3 regions of the Paraburkholderia dipogonis genome follow, and region 3 is predicted to be linked to each of the others. Evidence: riboswitches for the same ligand, from Rfam matches in the RefSeq annotation. Region 3 holds a riboswitch; each other region holds the start of a gene.

Region 1 (7,333 bases), on a different contig from region 3:
AAGGCTTCGAGCCGCGCCACATCGCCGCCGTCACGTTCACGAACAAGGCCGCGCTGGAAATGCGCGAGCGCGTGGGCAAGCTGCTCGAAGGCAAGACATTGACCACGCCCGGCAAGGAAGGCCGCAAAGTGCCCGTCAACCAGTTGACGGTCTGCACCTTCCACTCGCTCGGCGTGCAGATTCTGCGGCAGGAAGCGGAGCATGTCGGCCTGAAACCGCAATTCTCGATCATGGACTCCGACGACTGCTTCGGCATGATCCAGGAGCAGGTCGGCTCGACGGACAAGGGCTTCATCCGCAAGATCCAGTCGATCATCTCGTTGTGGAAGAACGGCATGATCATGCCCGAGCAGGCGATCGCGATCGCCGCGAACGAGGATGAACATCAGGCCGCGATCGTCTACCGCAATTACGTGGCGACGCTGCATGCATATCAGGCAGTCGATTTCGACGACTTAATCCGTCTGCCCGCCGAACTCTTCGAGAAGAACGAGCAGGTGCGCGACCGCTGGCAGAACAAGCTGCGCTATCTGCTGATCGACGAGTATCAGGACACCAACGCCTGCCAGTACGAACTGGTGAAACTGCTGGCCGGCAAGCGCGCGGCGTTCACGGCGGTCGGCGACGACGATCAGGCGATCTACGGCTGGCGCGGCGCGACGCTCGAAAATCTCGGCCAGCTCAGCAAGGATTTTCCGAAGCTGCATCTGATCAAGCTGGAGCAGAACTACCGCTCGACCGTGCGCATTCTGACCGCCGCGAACAACGTGATCGCGAACAATCCGAAGCTGTTCGAAAAGAAGCTGTGGTCCGAGCACGGCATGGGCGACACGATCACGGTCACGCCGTGCAACGACGAAGAGCACGAGGCCGAGTCCGTGGTGTTCCGCCTGTCGGCGCACAAGTTCGAGCGGCGCGCGAATTTCCGCGACTACGCGATCCTGTATCGCGGCAATTTTCAGGCGCGCATTTTCGAGCAGGTGTTGCGGCGCGAGCGGATTCCGTATGTGCTGTCCGGCGGGCAATCGTTCTTCGACAAAGCCGAGATCAAGGACATCTGCGCGTATCTGCGTCTGATCGCCAACGCGAACGACGACCCCGCGTTCATCCGCGCAATCACTACGCCGCGACGCGGCGTCGGCAATACGACGCTCGAGGCGCTCGGCTCGTTCGCGGGTCAGGCCAAGGTGTCGCTGTTCGAGGCGGTGTACATGGGCGGTATCGAGGCGCGTCTGTCGCCGCGGCAGATCGAACCCATGCGCGTGTTTTGCGACTTCATGCAGCGTCTCACCGATCGCGCCGAGAAGGACGCTGCCGGCACGCTGCTCGACGAACTGATGGACGCGATCCACTACGAGGCCTATCTCTACGACGCATTTGACGAACGTCAGGCGCAGTCCAAGTGGCAAAACGTGCTGGAGTTCATGGAGTGGCTCAAGCGCAAGGGCACGAAGGCTGAGCCAGCGGGCGCGACGAACGACGAAGCCACCGGCTACGACACCGCCGACGGTTTCGGCGACACCGGCAAGAGTCTGCTCGGCCTGATTCAGACCGTGGCGCTGATGTCGATGCTCGAAGGCCGCGAGGAAGATCCCGACGCGGTGCGGCTTTCGACAGTGCATGCGTCGAAGGGTCTGGAGTATCCGCACGTGTTTCTGGTGGGCGTCGAAGAAGGCATCATGCCGCATCGCGGCGGTCCCGACGACGAGCCGATCGACGACGCGCGCATCGAAGAAGAACGCCGGCTGATGTACGTGGCGATCACGCGCGCGCAGCGCAGTCTGCATCTGAACTGGTGCAAGAAGCGCAAGCGCGCGCGAGAGACGGTGGTGTGCGAGCCGTCGCGCTTCATTCCAGAAATGCTGCTCGACGACGCTCCGCCCCCGACGCCCGAAGAAGCGCCGATGTCGCCGAAAGACCGGCTCGCGAGTTTGAAGGCTCTGTTGCAGAAGCCTTGAGGCGGCGCTGAGAACGTTGAGATCGCGTGGGCTTGTTTGCCGGACAAGATATAAAAAATCCCTGCACCGCGTTGCCGCGGTGCAGGGATTTTTTAGTGGTGCGGATAACGCCGCGAGCGTTTTACTTCACCGCGCTGACCATGTAGTCGACGGCGGCCTTCACGTCCGCGTCGGATGCTGTCGAGCCGCCCTTCGGAGGCATCGCGCCCTTGCCGTGCAGCGCGTAGTTATAGACCGTGTCCATCGGCTCTTTCAGACGCGGCGCCCAGGCGTCCTTGTCACCAAACTTCGGCGCGTTCAACACGCCGGCCGCATGACAAGCCTGGCAAACCTGCTGATACAACGCCTTGCCGGCCTGCGACGCGTCCGCGCTTTGCGCGCCAGCTGCTGCCGGCGCGGCTGCTTGCGGCACGCTCGCCATGGCGGCCATCGCCGCGGCGGCCTGAGCCGCACCCGCGTCGGAAGCGCCGGCCGGCGCCGCGGCGGCGGCACCGGATGCCGCCGCTGGCGCGCCCGCTGCCGGCTGAGCCGGTTCAGGGAAACTTCCGCCGGAATTGTTGGCCATGTAGGCGACCGCGCGGGCGATTTCGAAATCGCTGTAGTCGTCCGGGCTGGTGCCGCCTCGCGGGGGCATCGCGCCTTTGCCGGTGAGCGCCGTGTGCAGCAGCGTGTCGAAGCCCTGCGCGATGCGCGGTGCCCAGTCGGCGGTATTGGTGAATTTCGGCGCGCCTGCCGCGCCCGACGCGTGACACGCGGAGCACACCGCCTTATAGACTTCCTCGCCGCTCTTGTAGACGCGCGGCGCGTTGGCGTCGCGAATGTCGACCTGGGCAAATGGCTTGATGCGGGCGGTGACCTCGGCTTCGGAGAGAGAGTCGGTGCCGGCGCCGGTGCGCGTCGAATTGTCGACGTAGATCACCAGCAGAACGATGATGACGATCGGTACCGCAAAACTGGCGATGATCGCGGCGATGAGCTGCCCGGGGGTTTTGATCGGGGCTCCGTGTGGTGCTTCGCTCATGCTTGTCTCGTCTCCGTGGGTATGTGAGCGGTACAGCGTGACGGCAACTTCTTGTTCTTTAATCAGCCACGGACGATTATAGACGGAACATTTCGACGGCGGCGAGGGGCGCGGCGCGGTGTTCAGCAGGCGTTTACCCGCATCGCGCGGGTTGTGCGAAACACCGCGAAGGCCGCCATTCAGGCCGTCCGGTGGACGGTATGGCGGAAACCGGGTATCCTTTCGGTCTCGCTTTGGCGTCGCATCCGTTCTGGTGCCGCGCTTTCGTGTTGAAGCGCCCGTAGCTCAATGGATAGAGTACTGCCCTCCGAAGGCAGGGGTTGCTGGTTCGATCCCAGCCGGGCGCACCATAAAGAATCGATCTCGCTCAAGGGCTTACGCAATGTGCGCCAAGCCCTTTTGTTTTTTACGGCCCTGTCGTGTTCGCACGAGTGCCGCCTAAGGTCCCCGCATTCCCGCAAACAGTCCTTTGGCGACGCCTTTCGTACGCTCGCATGTCCTTTACAGATTCGTCCGAAAACGTCCCTCTTTATTTGTGCCACAAATTAAGAATCGGACGTTTGAAGGTCTCCATGCGGACATTTCGCATAGCCCCATCCTATCCCCTTAATTAGCATGTTTTGATCATGCAATTTCTATCGCGCGTGAATATTCCCGGAGCGGCATTTCTAGATCGCTTCACTGATTAATAACGTGTCGCGATCCATTCGCGCGCCAATCGTTTTATTGCAGGTCATGTACAAAATAACCCGGCTGATTTTAACCGCATCGATCATGATGCTATCCAATCTCGTCCACGCGCAATCGGCGGCTCCTCAAACGGGCGCAAGCGAGTTTGCCGGCCCCTATGTGGGTTTCAAGTTGGGCGTGAATACCTCCGATGCCTCAGGCGCCGTCAATAAAGCATCGCATACCACGGTTTTTCCGGGGTTTACAGCGGGATACAACTTCGATGTCGACCGCTTCGTGGCAGGCGCTGAAGTTTTTGCCGATCTGCATCACGGCTCGACAACTTCTAAAGATGGCGGAATCGATGCGAAACTTGGCATGCCATTCAATCAGTGTATGCCGTACATACGTGTTGGATTGACAATGGACAAGCCGGACACACGCCTTCACTGGGGTTTAGGCGTCGAATATAAGTTTGCAAAACACATGAGCGCGCTAGGCGAATGGACAACCGATACCAGCAATCACGACGGCACCCGAAGAACAAACAACAGTTTCACAATCGGCGTGCAATATCACTTCAACTAACGCGCTAAACTCGCGCCCACTGGCTAACCGATTAGCCCGAACAACCACCTTCACCGCAACAAGGTTGTTGAAAGCGCCCCCCTGCCGTTAGAATCCCTCGGTCACTGGGGAGTAGCCTTCCTTCATCCATTGAAGGAGAGCGCGTCAACATACTTGGCCTGCGGGTCATGGCGCGTTCGACCGGGTCGGTTTGGCGAGACCATTGACGCACTGCCTCGTTCTGGTCGGACGGGCGGCGGTGCGTCATTGGTTTGTCATCGACGTCCGACCGCGGAGCCGCCCTGTGAAACATCGTCGTAACTTGCCAGTTTCCCCTACTCCCCGTCCGCCGCGCCGCCGCGTCTGCTTGATTGCGGAGTGCCGCGCATGACCGGCCTCCTGCTCGAACTTGCCATCATGCTCGTCGTCATTCTGGTGGCGGCTGAGCTCTTCACCAATGCACTCGAGCATCTGGGTGAACGTCTCAAGATTTCCGAAGGCGTGACGGGTTCACTATTCGCCGCCGTCGGCACCGCGTTGCCCGAGACGCTCGTGCCGCTGCTCGCGATCGCCAGCGGCACGACGGATAGCGCGGTCAATCAGGAGATCGGCGTCGGCGCGATTCTCGGTGCGCCGCTGATGCTTTCCACCCTCTCCACCTTCCTCATGACGCTCGCGATTCTCGGCTCGCGGGGCGCGCGCGGCTGGGTCGCGCCGGAGCGCACGGGCTTCACGCGCGACCTGAACTATTTCCTGTGTGCGTTCGTGTTGGCCGCGGCCGCGATGTACGTGCCGCATGAGCAGATGATCGTGCGCGCGCTCTTCAGCCTGGCGCTGGTCGGCGTGTACGTCACCTATGTGGTGATGACCTTCCGCGCATCGAATGAATTGGTCGATGCCGGCCACGGCACTGAAGCGCCGGGCAAGATGCTGATCGCGCGCCTCGGCGTGCCGACCAACCTCGCGACCATCGTGGTGCAATTGGCGCTGGCCGTCGCGTTGCTGGTGTGGGGCGCGGAAGGCTTCATCCATGGTGTGCGCGGCGTGTCGCAGGCGCTCGGCGTGTCGCCGCTGCTGCTCTCGCTGCTGATCATTCCGATCGCCACCGAACTGCCCGAGAAGGTCAACAGCATTCTGTGGATTCGCCGCGGCAAGGACACGCTGGCGTTCGGCAACATCACCGGCGCGATGGTGTTTCAGGGCACCCTGCTGCCCGCGATCGGCATTCTGCTGACGCCGTGGGTGCCGCGTATCGAAGTGGTGACCGGCATCGTAGTCACGCTCGTCGCCGCGGCGTGGCTGCGGGTCAATGTGCGTGAGCGCGGCGTGCCGGTGTGGGCATTGCTGGTTTGCGGGGTGCTCTATGTCACGTATCTGGCGATTACGCTGAGCCGCTAGACGAACCGCCGGCCACAGGTGAAAACAGTCGCGGAAGGCCGCTTGTCCAACGGCCTTCCGCGTTTCACGCTCAGTTTGCCCGGGTCGTCGTCGCCGTTGCGGCCGCTGTCGCGCCGTCCGGCTTGAACACGGTTCTCCAGTCATCTTTCATATCGACGACCAGCCAGCCTTTCGCGGCGGCTTCGTCCAGACCTTTGTCGAGCTTGCCGCTCTTCGCTGCGCGGTCGTATGCGTATTCGCGCTGCGCGTCCGTGTGATGCACGAGCGCGGCGAGCCGCGGGCCGTCGCCTGCCGAGGTCCATTCGAGCATCGGCGCGTCGCCATCCGCGTTGCCGAACGCGATCACCGGACGCCTGCCGATCACACGATCGATGGCCAGCGGTTTGGCCGAGCCGTCGAGCAACGTGTCGACCTGCGCGAGACGCGTCAGCGAAACCGCGCCGTTACTCTGGCCGTACCGGTACTTGACGGTGCTGCCGATCACCTGCTCGGGCGGAATGCCATACATGCGCTGCGCCACGTCGCGGACAAACTCGACGTCGCCGCCCGTCACCAGATAGGTCTTGAAGCCATTCGCGCGCAGATAGGCAAGCAACTCGAGCATGGGCTGATACGCGAGATCGGCATAAGGCCGGTTGAAGCGCGGGTCGCTCGCGGAATCGAACCATTCGTGCACGAGCGCGGCGAACTGATCGCCCGTCATGCCGGCGTGGGCCGCGGCCAACACCCGCATCGAGCCGGCGTCGCCGCTTGCCGCCACATTCCTGAGATTGCCTTTGAGGATCGAGCGGAACGGCTCCTGGCGCTTCCATTCCGGATGCCTTGCGGCCACCGTCTTCACGCGTTGCAGCGCGAACACTAGTTGGACCGGAGCGGGCTGCTCCGGCCACAGCGTGCCGTCGTTATCGAATACAGCGATCCGGTCGGCACGCGGGATGAAATCCTTGGACTCTGGCGTCGTCACCAGCGTCACGAAGTCGACGATCGACCGTGTGGTCTTCGTGTCGTTCCATGACGCCAACGCGGCGGCCGCCGATGCGCCGGTCTGCGACACGCCGTCCTGCCGGGGCGTCACCGAGCAGGCAGAAAGAAGGATAACGGTGAAGGCAATGCAGTACCGGTGCAGCGCGCGAATCATGAAAGCCTCATCGAAAGCGGTGGGTCGAATTCAAGCGAGCGCCAGTCTAATGGGCCAAAGCGGTAATTGCAGCCGTTGTGGGATTTTTTCGACATTGAGGGGCGAGCCTGACGTTTCCCACACCGCACAAGCGTTGAGGCGCGCATGGACGACCTGCACATCGCCAGGCACAGGAAAGCGGCGACACGGGCGCCGGTCGCGCCACCAATCGTGCGCAAAGCCTGATGCCTGCGCGCGCACGCGCAGTGTGGCGTGCGGACGCAGGCTGCCCAGATGTGGTGCCGCAGGAGTGAGAATGCCGGACTTCCATTCGATGAGGACGATTATGAGTCAACCTAACTGTTTGCTCGCAGCCTGGCGGCTCGTTGCCGGATTGTGCAAAGGCGCGCTCGTGACCATCGTCGGCGTGAGTCTTTCCCAGACAGCGTGGGCGACGGAAGGCGGCATCGGCCGTCCGATTACCGGCCAACAGGTGACGCCATACGGCGGCATCGTGCCGCCCACCAGCGACTGGATCGTGTCGGCGGCCACGGTCTACTACGAAGGTTCGCTAGGCACTAGCAAGTCGATTCCGATTGCTGG
Region 2 (7,333 bases), on a different contig from region 3:
CGGCCCGGCCCTGACCAATTCGGCCGGCGTGCCCTGGTGCGCGTCGTATGTCGACACGATCGGCGATCCGACGGCCGACTTGCGCTCGAACATTGCCGCCGAGGCTCGCGCGAAGATCGTCTACGAACGCCTGATCAATGTCACCGACGATCCGGGCATCAAGGAAACACTCGGCTTTCTGATGACACGGGAAATCGCGCACCAGAAATCGTTCGAGAAGGCCCTGCATTCGATCCAGCCGAACTTTCCGCAGGGCAAGCTTCCTGGCGTGCCGGAATACACGAGCGTGTACTACAACATGTCGCAAGGCGATGATGCGCCGCGCGGGCCATGGAACGAAGGTCCGGACTGGGAGTTCGTCGAGTCGCCGGAGCCGGCCGTTGACGGCGGTGATGGCCTCGCCACCGTCAACGTGTCACAACGTGATGTGAAGGTGTTGCAGGCAATGGCTGCGCGAACCGCGTCGGATGCGGACTCGGATCCGACGACAGGCGCGGACCTTGGTTCGGGTCAGACTGTTTGACGTGGTCCCATGCGTGGTGCCATGCGCCATACGCATGAGTTGATTTTTTTTATGAATTGGTAAGACCGGACGAATTACGGTCGAATGGCGGGCGCCGCGCGCCGGATACGGTTCCGGCAGCGGAGCCCGCCGCTCATTCGTTTAAAAGGTCATGAAAGGAAAAACATGAAATCCCTGCTTGCAAGCCTGAGCATTGCGATGCTGGCTATCTCGTCCGGCAACGCGATCGCGAAGGAATGGTCGACCGTGCGGTTCGGAGTCGACGCGAGCTATCCGCCGTTCGAATCGAAATCCGCCGACGGCAAGCTGGTCGGCTTCGACATCGACCTGGGCAATGAAATCTGCCGCCGCCTGAATGCGAAATGCGTGTGGGTCGAAAACGCGTTCGACGGAATGATTCCCGCGCTGAAGGGGCGCAAGTTCGACGGTGTGCTGTCGACCATGTCCATGACGCCGGCGCGTCAGGCGCAGATCGCGTTTTCTTCGAAGGTATTCCGTATCCCGACCCGTCTCGTCGCGAAGAAGGGCTCGACGATCACGCCCACGCCGGAAGCGGTGAAGGGCAAGCGAATCGGCGTAGAGCAGGGCACGATCCAGGAAACCTACGCGAAAACTTACTGGGAGCCGGCCGGCGCGGTGATCGTGGCTTACCAGGATCAGGATCTCGTTTACTCGGACCTGCTTGCTGGACGCATCGATGCATCGCTGCAGAACGCCGTGCAAGCTGACGTCGGTTTCCTGCGCACGGCGCGAGGCAAGGACTTTGGGTTTGTCGGCAACGCGCTCTACGACGCGAAGACGCTCGGAAGCGGCACCGCGATCGGTTTGCGCAAGGAAGACACCGACCTGAAGGCGCAGATCGACAAGGCGATCGCCGACACACGCGCGGACGGCACATACGACAGGATCGCGAAAAAGTATTTCGACTTCGACGTGTACGGCCAGTGAACGCGGTGGCCTTCGCCAAGGCCTGAATGTCTTGCCCGACTCATGCATGAAGTGTTCGCAACGGGTGCTGTACGGTGGCGACTTCTCATGTGGATTCGGGCATATTGAAGGTCTCGCACGTCGAGCAATATGATTGATCGGCAGTGAGACATTCATATCGTTTCACGCTTTGAAAGCGCCATAGAAACGAAACGGCGGAACGGAGAGCGAATTGAACGACCCTTTCAACCTGCAGCGCTTTGTCGACGCACAGGATCCACTCTACGCACAGGTCTGCGACGAACTGCGCGACGGCCGTAAGCGAAGCCATTGGATGTGGTTCGTGTTTCCACAGATACAGGGGCTTGGGGCGAGTGCAATGGCGCAGCGGTTCGCGATTTCGTCGTTGGCCGAGGCCGATGCTTATCTGCGCCATCCGGTACTGGGTGAACGGCTGAGGCAATCGACCCAATACGTCAACGTTGTCGAAGGTTCTTCAATCGAGGACATTTTCGGGTATCCGGATTATCTGAAGTTTCATTCGTCGATGACGCTCTTCGAGCGCGCGGCGATCGACAAAGCGCCCTTTGCTGAAGCGCTCAGGAAGTATTTCCACGGCCAGGGTGATCCGCTAACGTTGGAGCGCTTGTAGCGATGAGGCACGCAGGCTCGACATGCCCCATGCAGTTCGAGTCAGCTACGCGTATGCCTTTTCTTTTTGGGCTTCGGCGGTGCGAGCGCAGCGGTCCAGAAAGCGGTGGTCCCGCGCTTTGCCGCCGCCGTCGCGTGACCGCGCGCTGAGCCCGCCACTGCGTTGGCTCCGCTCAGCCACATGCTGAGAAACGGGTTCTTTTTCATCCACGGATTTTTCATGTCGGGCCCGATCGAATAACGGTTGTCCAGTTCATCCCTCACAGAGATCGCAACGGGCATACCTGTCGGGCTGCGATTTTGTAAGTTCGTGCAATCGCGCATCGCGCGGATACCCTGGACGTTCAGCTAATTGCTTCAGCAGCTCTCGTGATAAGTGGGCATACCGTTTGCTCAGTCGAAGAACGTCGATACGAGTCGAACGCGAAGATTCCGAGGACGAGAGATAAGTAACGGTTTGACTCGCAGTCCCCGCGCTCCGCGAAGGAGGGTGCAGTGATGGCGAACAGTGAATCAGTCGGACAAACCGGCGGATGTGCGTGCGGCGCGGTGCGGTTTCGCGTCACCGCGAGCCCCCGGCGAGTGTCGATATGTCACTGTATGACATGTCGGCGAATACACGGCAACGTGTTTGGCGGTTATGCCATGTTCGAGCGTGCCGCCGTGGAATGGTCCGGTCCTACCCAGGCGTGGCAAAGTTCGCCCGAGGCGCGAAGGCATTTTTGTCCGACATGCGGGTCGGTCGCGTTCATGGAACACGACGACAGTGACGAACTGGATCTTCCGCTTGGCGCCTTTGACCGCGTGGACCTGTATGAGCCGAGCTACGAGCTTTGGTGTTGCCATAAAGAGCCATGGCTGCCCGCCGGGGTGCGCGCCGAATATAACGAAGACAGACTATGACGCTTGTCGAACCTTCTGGAGCCGGTCATGACGACACAACCCGCCGCGTCTTCATCAACTGACGAACTCGATACCGTTCCTGACACATCGAGCCCTGCGTACGCCAGCCGTCATCCGTTGACGCGCCTGTTCGACCGCTTTGCAAGCCTCGTTACGCGGTGGGCCGGCTCACCGGCCGCCTTCTGCCTTGCTGTACTGACGGTCGCTGCCTGGGTAGTCACAGGGCCCATCTTCCACTACTCGGACGGATGGCAACTGGTCATCAACACCGGCACCACCATCGTCACCTTTCTCATGGTCTTTCTGATCCAGCAGAGTCAGAACAAAGATAGCGTGGCGTTGCACCTGAAGTTGAATGAATTGCTTTCCTCGCATCGAGCCGCGAATAACGATTTGATCGGTATTGAGGACGCGTCCGAGGAAGAACTCCGAAGGCTTGCGGCAGCCTACCTGCGTTTGTCCACTCAGTCTGCCGCTGATGCTCCGGGTTCGCCCGCAAAGGGCGGCACGGTGGAGGAACCGGTCCGGCAGACCGTCGAAAGTTGACGACAGCGGAGTCGGTGTTGCGCACTCCGCAAGCGTACCAAGCCGACCCTGCGGACTAGAACAGCGGGTGCTCGTGCGGATACAACGCCGTCCTGAGGGCAAAGCCACCGAGGACAACGAAGATCACTGCGGCCAGAATGTGGACCGCCTTGGTCGGCAGACGGTCGGCAAACTTGTGTCCCAGGTAGATGACGGGCACGTTGGCCAGCATCATGCCGAGCGTGGTGCCGGCGACCACGCCGAAGAATTCGTGAAACCGCGCGGCCAGCGCGATCGTGACAACCTGCGTCTTGTCGCCCATTTCAGCGAGGAAGAACGTCAGCGCCGTGGTGCCGAACACACCCATCGGATGCTTGGTCGACAGCGCCTCGGCGCCGTCGAGCTTGTCGGGAATCAGAATCCACACAGCCATGACGGCAAATGACGAGACGACCGCCCAGTTCAAAATCGAGGGACTCAGAACGCTGGCAAGCCATGCGCCCAAAGCACCGGACGCTGCATGATTGATGAGCGTTGCGACAAACACGCCGAGAATGATTGGAATGGGCTTGCGATATCGGGCGGCCAGCACCAGGGACAACAGTTGGGTCTTGTCGCCGATTTCGGCTAGACCGACCACGCTGGTCGAAACGAGGAACGATTGCATAGGTTGTGAGCCGGGCCGCGCAGTACGTACGCGATGACGCGCATTCCGGCGACCCGGTCAGGTCGGAATGCGAGTCATCGGTCTTGCCAGGCATAGTGCTGTGCACGCCATGGCGGTCTGTCGACCACCAAGTATGTTGACGGGCACCCTCGAGCATTGCAGTCGAGGCGGCTACTCCCCAATGAGAGCGGCGATTCTACATTGTCTCGGTCGAGTAACGCAAATCGTCAGATTTCCGGAAGCGGGTGCGTCGAGATAAGAGAAGGCGGCCTCTCACATCATGCCGCCCGAGCTTCCAATGCCGCCGACTCCGGTGCCGCCCGTGCTGTTATTCGGCGATGTAGCAATCGGATGTGCCGCCCCGGTCCTGGCCATCAGCGCGACGGCCGCGGCATCCGGTTCGCCGTTGGCGTCGATCGCGCCGCGAGCCAAGAGCGCTTCGAGATCGCTGTCCTCGCCAGGTTGGCCCGCAGAGAATGCGGTAGTCAGGAAATTGGGCGCGGACAGCGTGACACCATACATCTGCTGCAAATTCTGGACGACCGCGGCCTGCGCGGTCAGAACGTCGGCCTGATTCGCCAGCACTTGCTGGAACTGCGAGTTCACCGCGAAGCCGGCGATGAGTCCGGTCTCATTCGTACCGAGTTGCGCCGCCAGATACGACACCAGCAGATCCGTCTCCGGCGTGACGTTGTACGTACCGCCGGCGAACGCAACGGAGTGCAGCATCGTTACGCCCGAGGTCGCGGCGATCAGGCATGGCATCAAGGCGTTGAGCGCTGCGTGAAAGTTTCCGTTCATATCCGCTGCAACCGACATCGAACCCCGCGCGCAGTCGATGTTGATCGTCGCATTCGCCAAGGCCTTGCCCGTTGCCGCCGTGCCGGCGATCGAAACCATCGACGTCCCGCCGCTGCCGCCGCCACCACCTCCGCAGCCCGCGAGCCACACGAGGCCCGCCACCAGCAGCGTTGCGCCGACAGGTCGAATGGAGTGCTGCTGTCGAATGTTCATCGAAGTCTGCCGTCGATTCGGACACGACATCTAAACGATCCGGCGTCACCGCCTATTCCATCTTTCGCGCAAACCTTCACATCACACGATTGGAATAGAGCGACCCTGCCGGGCGTTTATTCAGGGTATTGATGCTGGGTCTTGCGAGTCCCGCATCAGGGCAGGGTAGATGCAAACGGCAACTCACCCATGAAGGACGACACCAACCGCGGGAGGCGAGGCGTGGGCAGCATGGACTGGCGATCGCTATCGGCGTTCGCTGACAATGAGCTGTGCGCGTCGGAGCGCGCGGCCACGCTCGTCTGGCTGACGACCGACCCCGAGGCGGCCGCACGCGTGGCCGATTACCGTGCGCAAAAAGCCGCGCTGACGGCATTGTTCCGGGAGCCGCGAGACGACGCGCGTTATATCGTCGTGTGCCGCCTCGCGCCGAGATGGCGGCGGGCTGGCCTTGCCGCCTCCTGCATGGCGATGGGCGTGGCGCTCGGCTCGTCATCTGCCTGGGTGTCGGCGAAATTCGCGGCGGAGACACCCGTGTTCGCGGAGCGCGCCGATCTCGCTTTCGCGCTGTACGCGCCCGAGCAACGCCACCCCGTGGAGGTCGCGGCGCTGCCACGCGATCATCTGGTCAACTGGTTGTCGCGGCGCCTCGATCGACGCTTGTCGGTGGCTTCGCTGCGGGGATATGGGTACGCGCTGATCGGCGGTCGCCTGCTGCCCGGCGAATCCGGACCTGCCGCGCAATTCATGTATCAGAACACGGCCGGCGCCCGGCTCACGATGTACGTCGAAGCGGTTCCGGAAGATGCGTCGGCATTCCGTCTGTTTCGCGACGGTGACCGCAGCACGTTCTACTGGGGCAGTCAGGGAACGGGGTGCGCGCTGACCGGTCAACTTTCCGAGGTCCAATTGCGGCCCATGGCGATCGACGCATGCAGCACGCTCGGGCAATCCTTCAAACGCCGCTTATCGAGCACGGATCAAAACCCATGACGTTTTGCGGGTCTGGCATTCCCGATCATCCGATGCGGCGGCGCACGCTGCCTGCCGCGCGACGCCCCGCAATCGCGCAGATGTTGCGGTACGTGCTCGCCTTGACATGCCTGGCTGTCTCGGCGGCCGCGTTTGCGCAACCGGACAGCCCGATGGCGCCGGCTCCGTCCGCTGCATCGGCGGGATGTACGGATGCCGGCGCGTCGGATACCGTGAACGCGGACATCGACGAATTCCGCTGTCTCACGGCTCGCGAACAGGCAATGTCGTTGCGCGCGCGGATCGAAAACCACTCGATTCTGACGCTGACCGACGATCAGCTCCTTGCCTTGATGGACGCGATGAAGCCAGATGCCTTCGTCGAATACGCGAAGTCCGGGATGATTACCGACGACGCCTACCAATACAGCATGTTCCGGCAGGAGCGCATCTCCGGAAGATGGCCGGCGCGGCCCGATCACATGGTGATCCGATATCAGGACAGCCCGCGAAGGGTCTACGTAAAATGGCTGCCCGACGGCGCCCATGCGGGACAGGAGATTGTCTACGACGAAACCACGGACCCCGGCAGCATCGTCGGCCATCTCGGCGGCCGCTTGCATGTCGTGTCGGGCAAGGTCGCCGTCGACGGTCCGTTCGCGCACGCGCAGTCCCGCCATAGCGTCCGGGACCTGGGCCTGCAGTTCATCGCGCGCACCGTCGAGCACGACGCGCGCAGTTTTCGTGAAGAGGGCCTCAGCGAAAAGCCGAGCCGTATCGAACTCATGAACGCGCACGGCACGCGGTTGCTGGCGTGGACATGGACGGCTCCGTCGGGACCGCCCGCGCATTACGCACCGCGTGTGCGGCTGCTGTTCGATCTTCAGCACACATGGCCCAGCGGCGAGGCCGCCTGGGACGAGCAGGGCGGCCTGCTGGAACTGATCCGTTTCGAAGACGTCGAACCGCGCCACTGGAGCGAATTGGTTTTCGATCGCAGCAACCCCGAATATGGTTTCCGCTGACAGCGCGCTGCGGGGAAACTTTTCACACGAGCGCCGCTTCCTCACCTAGGACCCATCGTCCATTAATATCTTTTCCGACCTAATCACGCCGGAAAAATATATTGGACGTCTTACGCGTCCTCTCGC
Region 3 (7,333 bases):
TGACTGTCCGCCACGCGGTTGAAGGCACCCGCGAGGTCGATGCCGCGATTCGAGGCTTCAATGGAAAACAGAGGGACCTTGCCGGCCATAGCGCACGTACCTCCGCAATATGATTTAAGTCATCGCACGCGAGCCGTGCGATGACTTCGATTAAGTGGTTACCGTGTGAAATGTGCCCGAATCAGGATCCGAGAAGGTGACGACGGCAAACGCTTATCATAACTCATCGCGAATGTCGATGCCACGTTTGGACGCTATTGGGCGAACGCTGGAAAGACGGGTCGTGAGCTTCGATTTCGATGTCACGTGATAGCGACATACGATGTGCCGGCAGAACGCGGCATGCCTTGATACGAAAAACCTAAACTCCTTCTAACTCCTCTCCCGCTCATCCGGCATATGCCGCCGCATAAAAACGTCGATATCATCCACGCACGACGAGGCAAACGCCCTCACCACCACAACACCCACAATACCCAAAACAACCACCACAGCCGGAATCTCGAACAAGGTCATATCCACGATAAACCTCCTCATAAACCAGGAGCAGCCACGGCACGCCACAACATCGCCGCGGCCACACCTCACCCTCCCAGTCTACGAAGACAGACCTTGCCCACCAAACGAGCATTTTTCATCGCTATGTGAGAAATACTCGCCGTGACGCCGATCCAGCGCCACCGCCTTCTCAATGCCGCTCCGGATAGCGCAACCTCGAATGATTCCGGCCATAAGACATGTAAATGGTCATGCCGATCACAAGCCACACAACGAGCCGCACCCACGTAACAAGCGGTAGCCCGGCCATGAGCAGCAGGCAAAACAAAATCCCCAGAACCGGCACGATCGGCACCCCGGGAACCCTGAAAGGACGCGAAGCATCCGAGTCGCTGCGCCGCAAATAGATCACCGCGCCGCACACAAGAATGAACGCGAACAAAGTACCAATACTGACCATCTCTCCCAGCACGCTGATCGGCGTCAGCGCCGCGACGATCGCAACGACTGAGCCAATTAGAATCTGGCTCAAATAAGGCGTCTGAAGACGCGGGTGAACTCGCGCGAAAAGAGGCGGCAGCAAACCATCCGTCGACATCGTAAAGAAAATGCGGCTCTGCCCGTACAGCAGCACGAGAATCACCGTGGTCAATCCTGTCAACGCGCCGATCTTGATCAGAATCGAGAACCAGTTCACGCCGATGGCATCCACACCCTTGGCGATCGGATCAGGAACATTCAACTCAGCGTAAGGCACGAGCCCAGTGAGCACACCTGCCACGAGAATGTACAAAATCGTGCAGATGATCAGCGAGCCCAGAATACCAATCGGCATGTCCCGCTGCGGTTTCTTCGCTTCCTGCGCCGCGGTGGAAACCGCATCGAAGCCGATGAACGCAAAGAACACCACTGCCGAGCCGCGCAGGATCCCGCTCATGCCAAAGTTACCGAACTCGCCGGTATTCGCGGGAATAAACGGATGCCAGTTCGCCGGCTTGATGAAAAACGCTCCAAGCGCGATAAAAGCCACCACCACGACAAGCTTGACCGCCACCATGATGTTGTTGAGGCGTGCCGATTCCTTCGTACCGAGCACGAGCATGGTGGTAAGAATGGCGATGATCACTATCGCGGGCAGATTGACGATGCCCGTCGCGGTGCTGCCATCGGCTAGCTTGATGACCGTGCCGGGTGCAGTGGCAAAAACAGGCGGGATATTGATCCCCACGTTATGCAGCAAGCTGACGATATAACCGGACCATCCAACCGCGACCGTGGCCGCGCCCATCGCGTATTCGAGGATCAAGTCCCAGCCGATGATCCACGCGAAAATTTCACCCAGCGTGGCATACGTGTACGTGTAACTACTGCCGCATACCGGCAACATGGCAGCCAGTTCCGAATAGCAGAGACCGACGAATGCGCACGCAATGCCGCCGAGCACGAACGACAAGACGATGCTCGGGCCCGCGAATTGCGCTGCGGCGGTGCCCGTCAGAACGAAGATGCCGGCGCCGATGATGGCGCCGATACCCATCGCGGTAATGCTGATGGCGCCGAGTGATTTCGATAGTGAATGGCCTTCATCCGCGTCGGCGCTTCCCACAATATCGGCGACGGATTTTCGTGCCATGTAGCTCGTATCAGCCATGATGAGTCGTCCCGTTCAATTGGTGTTGGGCACGAGCCGACTCGGCTTGCTTCGGCTCGCGGAGCACGACAAAAACATCTGTTACTGAAGACTAGCGGGTAAGGTAAGGAGAATGGAAAATTCAGTGTATTCCGAATTAAAAGCAAAGTGAATATTTGATTCTGTCTCGTCCGCGGTCAAAGCTTTTGCTCGCGTTCTTAGGCAATCCTCAAATCTCCACCCGCGCCCCCAACTCGATCACTCGATTGGCCGGCAGCTTCAGATAAGCCGCGACGTTCCCCACGTTATGCAACATGACCGAGAACAAACGCTCTCGCCACATCGCCATGCCGCTATCACGAGTTGGCACGAGAGTCGCGCGGCTCAGAAAGTAGGAAGTCTCCGCCGGCTCGAATGACAAACCGTACGTTTTGCAAACTTCAAGTGCGCGCGGCAGATCGACTTCATCCATAAAGCCATACGTGATTGTGACCTGGTAGCATTCCGAATCGAGTGGATGCACGCTCACGCGCTCACTGGCGGGCACCCACGGTATCTCTTCGTTGTTGACCGTCACGAACACCACCCGTTTGTGCAGCACGCGGTTATGCATCAGATTGTTGATCAACGAATGCGGTACACCATCAGGATCCGGAGAAAGAAAGATCGCCGTGCCACCGCAACGAATCGGCGATTCCTTCAGCAGTGTCGCGAGATAAGGCTTGAGCGGCGTCGTCCCGGCTCTCACGCGCGCTTCGGCACGCATCATCTCCCAGCCTTTTCCCCAGGTTGCCATGATTGTGTAGATGATCAGTCCGACCAGAAGCGGGAACCATCCGCCTTCCATCAGCTTCAGCAGATTCGCGGAGAAAAATGCCGCGTCGATCATGAAGAAGAAGCCGGTCGCGAACACGCATAGAAACCAGTTGTAGTGCCACGCATAGCGAATGACGAAGAACGTCAGGATGGTCGTGATCAGCATCGTGCCGGTCACCGCGATACCGTACGCGGAGCCGAGCGCCGTGGATGACCCGAAGCCGACCACCGCTGCCACGACGGCAGCCAATAACGTCCAGTTGATGCCCGGCACGTAGATTTGCCCCATCTCCCTTTCGGATGTATAGACGACATTCATGCGCGGAAGAAAGCCGAGTTGCATCGCCTGCTTGGTCATCGAATACGTACCCGAGATAACGGCTTGCGACGCGATCACAGTCGCGACCGTCGAGAGCACGATCATCGGATACAGCGCCCATTCCGGAAACATTTTGTAGAACGGATTTTGCAGTGCGCCCGGATCGGCAAGCAGCAACGCGCCCTGCCCCAGATAGTTCAGCGCGAGTGCTGGAAATACGAGGCCGAACCACGTCAGCCGGATCGGCTTCGCGCCGAAATGTCCCATGTCGGCATATAGCGCTTCCGCGCCGGTCAACGACAGAACGACCGCGCCCAAAGCAACGAACGCAAGCCACCGATGATGCAGGCAGAACGCCAGCCCCGTGAGCGGATTGAGCGCGACGAGAATCGCGGGCGCCCGCATCATGTTGACGACACCCACCACGGCAAGCACGACAAACCAGAGCACCATCACCGGTCCGAACACGATGCCGATACCGGCCGTGCCATGCTTCTGCATCAGGAACAGCGTGACCAGCGCAACCAGCGTCACGGGAATCACACAGGTTTTAAGGAACGGCGCGGCCACTTCGAGACCTTCTACCGCGCTCAGCACCGAGATCGCCGGCGTAATCACACTGTCGCCGTAAAAGAGCGCCGCGCCCATGATGCCGATGCCCAGCAACGTGTGGCGCAAGCGCGGCCGCGCGGAAACCGACGACGCGGCGAGCGCCAGCAGCGCCATGATCCCGCCCTCGCCGTGATTGTTCGCGCGAAGAATCAACGTGACGTATTTGAGCGAGACGACGACGATCAGCGACCAGACGATCAGCGACACAATGCCGACCACATCCAGCGCGTTGAGCGACAGCCCGTTGACTGGATTGAACACCGTCTGCAGCGTGTACAGCGGGCTGGTGCCGATGTCGCCGTACACCACACCTAATGCTGCAAGCGCGAGTGCGGGCATCGCCGGGCGATGATGCCCGCGCCCGCCGGAATGGCCCGCATCGGGCGCGGCGGATACTGACTGGCTCATGTCTCGCTCCAGTTTCGCGTTCTCGCGATGCAACATACGGCTTGGGCCGCTGCGCGTGCGGAACCGCTTCATGCTTTTATCAGGCCTCGTTTTTCGAGGAGTCGCCTGCGCCCCAATAGTCAGCATCGCGGAAGCAACTTTCGTACAAGAAACGTGCGTCCCATCTTTGATGCTTTATGCGCCTTCTTATTGTTCTGATGTTTGCGTACCCGCCTTTCGCGGACGTGACTGTCTTTTTTCCGAAAGGCCGGTGTGCCGCTAATTCAACATATACCATCGGCCGTTTGCCACGCTACTGATACATGAAGTAGTGATCGATTTATTTCTCGGGCAGACATGCAGGACGCAAGCACCATTACATCAGCCTTTCGACATGGTATGCTCGCACCTGTCTTTGGGGAGTAGCCGGCTTCTACCCAGAAGCGCCTGCATCAACATTCTCGGTCGCGCAGACCGTGGTGCAGGTAGCCCTTTGGTTGGCAAGACCATCGACACACCACGCGACCGGTCGGGCGCGGCGGTGTGTCGCGGTTTTCCGCCCGACCACGAGCCCTCCTCTCATGAATCCTGTCGCAACGCTGTTCCTTGCTTTTGCCATGTCCACCGACGCCTTCGCGGCCGCGATCGGCAAAGGCGCCACGCTCAATCGTCCTCATTGGCGCGAGGCGGTCAGAACAGGGCTCATCTTCGGCGTCATCGAAGCACTCACGCCCCTGGTCGGATGGTTTCTCGGCAAAGCCGCGGCGCAATACGTCTCGGCATGGGATCACTGGATCGCGTTTTCGCTGCTGTTGGTCCTGGGCGCCCGCATGATTTTCAACAGCTTTAACACCAAGGAAATCGAGGAAACGAAGCCGTCGGCTCATTCGTTCTGGTTGCTGGCGCTAACCGGCTTTGCCACGAGTATTGATGCGATGGCGGTCGGTGCGGGCCTCGCTTTCGTGGACGTCAACATCTATTCCACGGCCGCTGCGATCGGTCTCGCCACCATGGCGATGGTCACGATCGGTGTGATGCTCGGCCGTGTCATCGGGCACGTGGCGGGCAGGCGCGCGGAACTGGCGGGCGGCATCGTGCTGATCGGCATTGGCAGCACGATCCTGGCTGAGCATCTGAAGGTCTTCGGCTAGACGGTGTTTGACTGCGGCCCGCAGATCTCCATTTCTTTCGGCGCGATCGGCGTCTGACGCCACCGGCCGCCTGTATGATGGCGGCTCCGCGTCCGACCCGAAGGTCCGACCTGAAGTCCACGCAAACGCCTCCATTCACGACAACCCAGAGGAAGATTGGCATGACGGCCGCAACGCAATTCGATCAGGTTTCCATTGTTAAACGAGCCAACGTCTATTTCGACGGCAAGTGCGTCTCGCACACCGTTCTGTTCGCCGACGGCACGCGCAAAACGCTTGGCGTGATCCTGCCGGGCGCGCTCAACTTCGGCACCGACGCGCCTGAACTCATGGAAGTGCAGGCCGGCCAATGCCGCATCCGCCTCGAAGGCAGCGACGAGTGGAAGACGTATGGTGCGGGCGAGTCGTTCTCGGTGCCCGGGAAAAGCCGCTTCGATATCGACGTGATCGAAACACTCGACTACGTCTGCAGCTATCTGTAAAACGCGTCGCATTGCACGACGTTGGAATGACGCGCTCTAAATCCCGCGTATAAAAGCGCGGGCTTTTCATAAAGAACGCACGTGGATTGCAGCAGCGCTACGTCACCGGCGGCACGCCACGTGTCTCATGTTCGCTCAGCCACGCATTGACGTGTCTCTACATTGTTCAACAGCGCCTCAAAATCCTCGATAGGAAGCGGGCGGCAGAAATAATAGCCCTGATACGCGTAGCATCCCGCTGCCGCGAGGAAATCCCGCTGAGCCTCCGTTTCGACGCCTTCGGCGATCACACCCAAACCGAGGCTGCGCGCAAGCGCCACGATAGTTCTGGCAATCACGGCGTCGTTGGAATCGACCAGGACGTCGCGCACAAATGAGCGGTCGATCTTCAGTTGATCCAAAGGCAGGCGCTTCAAATAGGACAGCGACGAATAGCCGATGCCGAAATCGTCGAGTGCAAAGACGATGCCTTTCGCTTTCAGTGCACTCATCTTCTCGATGATGTCTTGCACATTGTCGACCAGCACGCTTTCCGTCAGCTCCAGTTTTAACCTGTCGGGCCGCGCGCCGGTGCGACCGATAATCGTCAACACGTTGTCCACGAAATCGGCTTCGCGGAACTGCTGGACGCTGACATTGACCGCAATCGTGAGATGCGCCATGTCGGGCCGCGTTGCCCATTGCGCGAGTTGCGCGCACGCGGCCTCCAGTACCCAGCTTCCCAGCGCAACGATCAGTCCGGTCTCTTCGGCCAGCGGAATGAACTCGGCGGGCGGCACGATACCGCGCTGCGGATGCTGCCAGCGCACCAGCGCCTCCGCGCCTGTCACTCGCGTACCCACGACCTGTGCCTGGTAGTGGAGCAGGAACTGGTTGTCCTCGATGGCATTGCGCAAGCCCGCTTCCAGCGCGGCTCGCTGCACGACGACGGTTTGCATGTCGGGATCGAAGAAACGGACGGCATTACGTCCCCGTTCCTTGGACTTGTACATCGCGAGGTCGGCCTGCTTGAGGAGTTCGTCGATCGAGGCCTGATGGCCTCTGAACACCGTCGCGCCGATACTCGCACTAGTGCGGTACTCGATCTTGCCAAGCTGATACGGACTGCCCAAAACGGCGAGGATTCTTTCGCCCACGGCCTCCGTCTGGTTGGCCGCCTCCTGGCGGTTCCTGTGCAGGTTGCCGAGCACCACCACGAACTCGTCGCCGCCCACTCGTGCCACGGTGTCGCTTTCGAGTACGCTGTCTGCCAGACGCTGCGCCACTTGCTGCAGCAGCAGATCGCCTTTGTCGTGACCCAGGGTATCGTTCAACGTCTTGAAGTGATCCAGATCGATGAACAACAGCGCGCCACACGCTTCGTTGCGGGCACTGGCCGTGATAGCCTGCCTCAGGCGATCCAGTAGCAAGGTGCGATTGGGCAATCGAGTCAATGCAT

Evidence for each region. A riboswitch is a leader RNA that binds a small molecule or an ion and turns the genes downstream of it on or off. The one in region 3 is predicted to bind manganese.
Region 1: another riboswitch for manganese. It lies ahead of ACFSNN_RS26435 (sodium:calcium antiporter); the one in region 3 lies ahead of mntP (manganese efflux pump MntP).
Region 2: another riboswitch for manganese. It lies ahead of ACFSNN_RS10500 (TMEM165/GDT1 family protein); the one in region 3 lies ahead of mntP (manganese efflux pump MntP).

The regions. Positions count from the first base shown of each region.
Region 1 is NZ_JBHUFR010000021.1:159,570-166,902, forward strand. It holds gene ACFSNN_RS26415 (UvrD-helicase domain-containing protein) at 1-1,958, shown strand, start outside; gene ACFSNN_RS26420 (c-type cytochrome) at 2,080-2,979, opposite strand; tRNA gene ACFSNN_RS26425 (tRNA-Arg) at 3,254-3,329, shown strand; gene ACFSNN_RS26430 (outer membrane protein) at 3,673-4,236, shown strand; yybP-ykoY riboswitch at 4,331-4,502, shown strand; gene ACFSNN_RS26435 (sodium:calcium antiporter) at 4,603-5,613, shown strand; gene ACFSNN_RS26440 (HAD family hydrolase) at 5,684-6,751, opposite strand; gene ACFSNN_RS26445 (SphA family protein) at 7,077-7,333, shown strand, end outside.
Region 2 is NZ_JBHUFR010000008.1:97,694-105,026, forward strand. It holds gene ACFSNN_RS10475 (manganese catalase family protein) at 1-523, shown strand, start outside; gene ACFSNN_RS10480 (ABC transporter substrate-binding protein) at 689-1,471, shown strand; gene ACFSNN_RS10485 (DUF1810 domain-containing protein) at 1,683-2,102, shown strand; gene ACFSNN_RS10490 (GFA family protein) at 2,600-3,004, shown strand; gene ACFSNN_RS10495 (low affinity iron permease family protein) at 3,032-3,550, shown strand; gene ACFSNN_RS10500 (TMEM165/GDT1 family protein) at 3,606-4,196, opposite strand; yybP-ykoY riboswitch at 4,206-4,388, opposite strand; gene ACFSNN_RS10505 (hypothetical protein) at 4,470-5,210, opposite strand; gene ACFSNN_RS10510 (anti-sigma factor family protein) at 5,400-6,203, shown strand; gene ACFSNN_RS10515 (DUF1571 domain-containing protein) at 6,200-7,207, shown strand.
Region 3 is NZ_JBHUFR010000001.1:408,386-415,718, reverse strand. It holds gene ACFSNN_RS01710 (DegT/DnrJ/EryC1/StrS family aminotransferase) at 1-89, opposite strand, end outside; gene ACFSNN_RS01705 (hypothetical protein) at 373-522, opposite strand; gene ACFSNN_RS01700 (amino acid permease) at 689-2,149, opposite strand; gene ACFSNN_RS01695 (potassium transporter Kup) at 2,358-4,283, opposite strand; yybP-ykoY riboswitch at 4,668-4,834, shown strand; gene mntP (manganese efflux pump MntP) at 4,844-5,413, shown strand; gene ppnP (pyrimidine/purine nucleoside phosphorylase) at 5,575-5,895, shown strand; gene ACFSNN_RS01680 (bifunctional diguanylate cyclase/phosphodiesterase) at 6,021-7,333, opposite strand, start outside.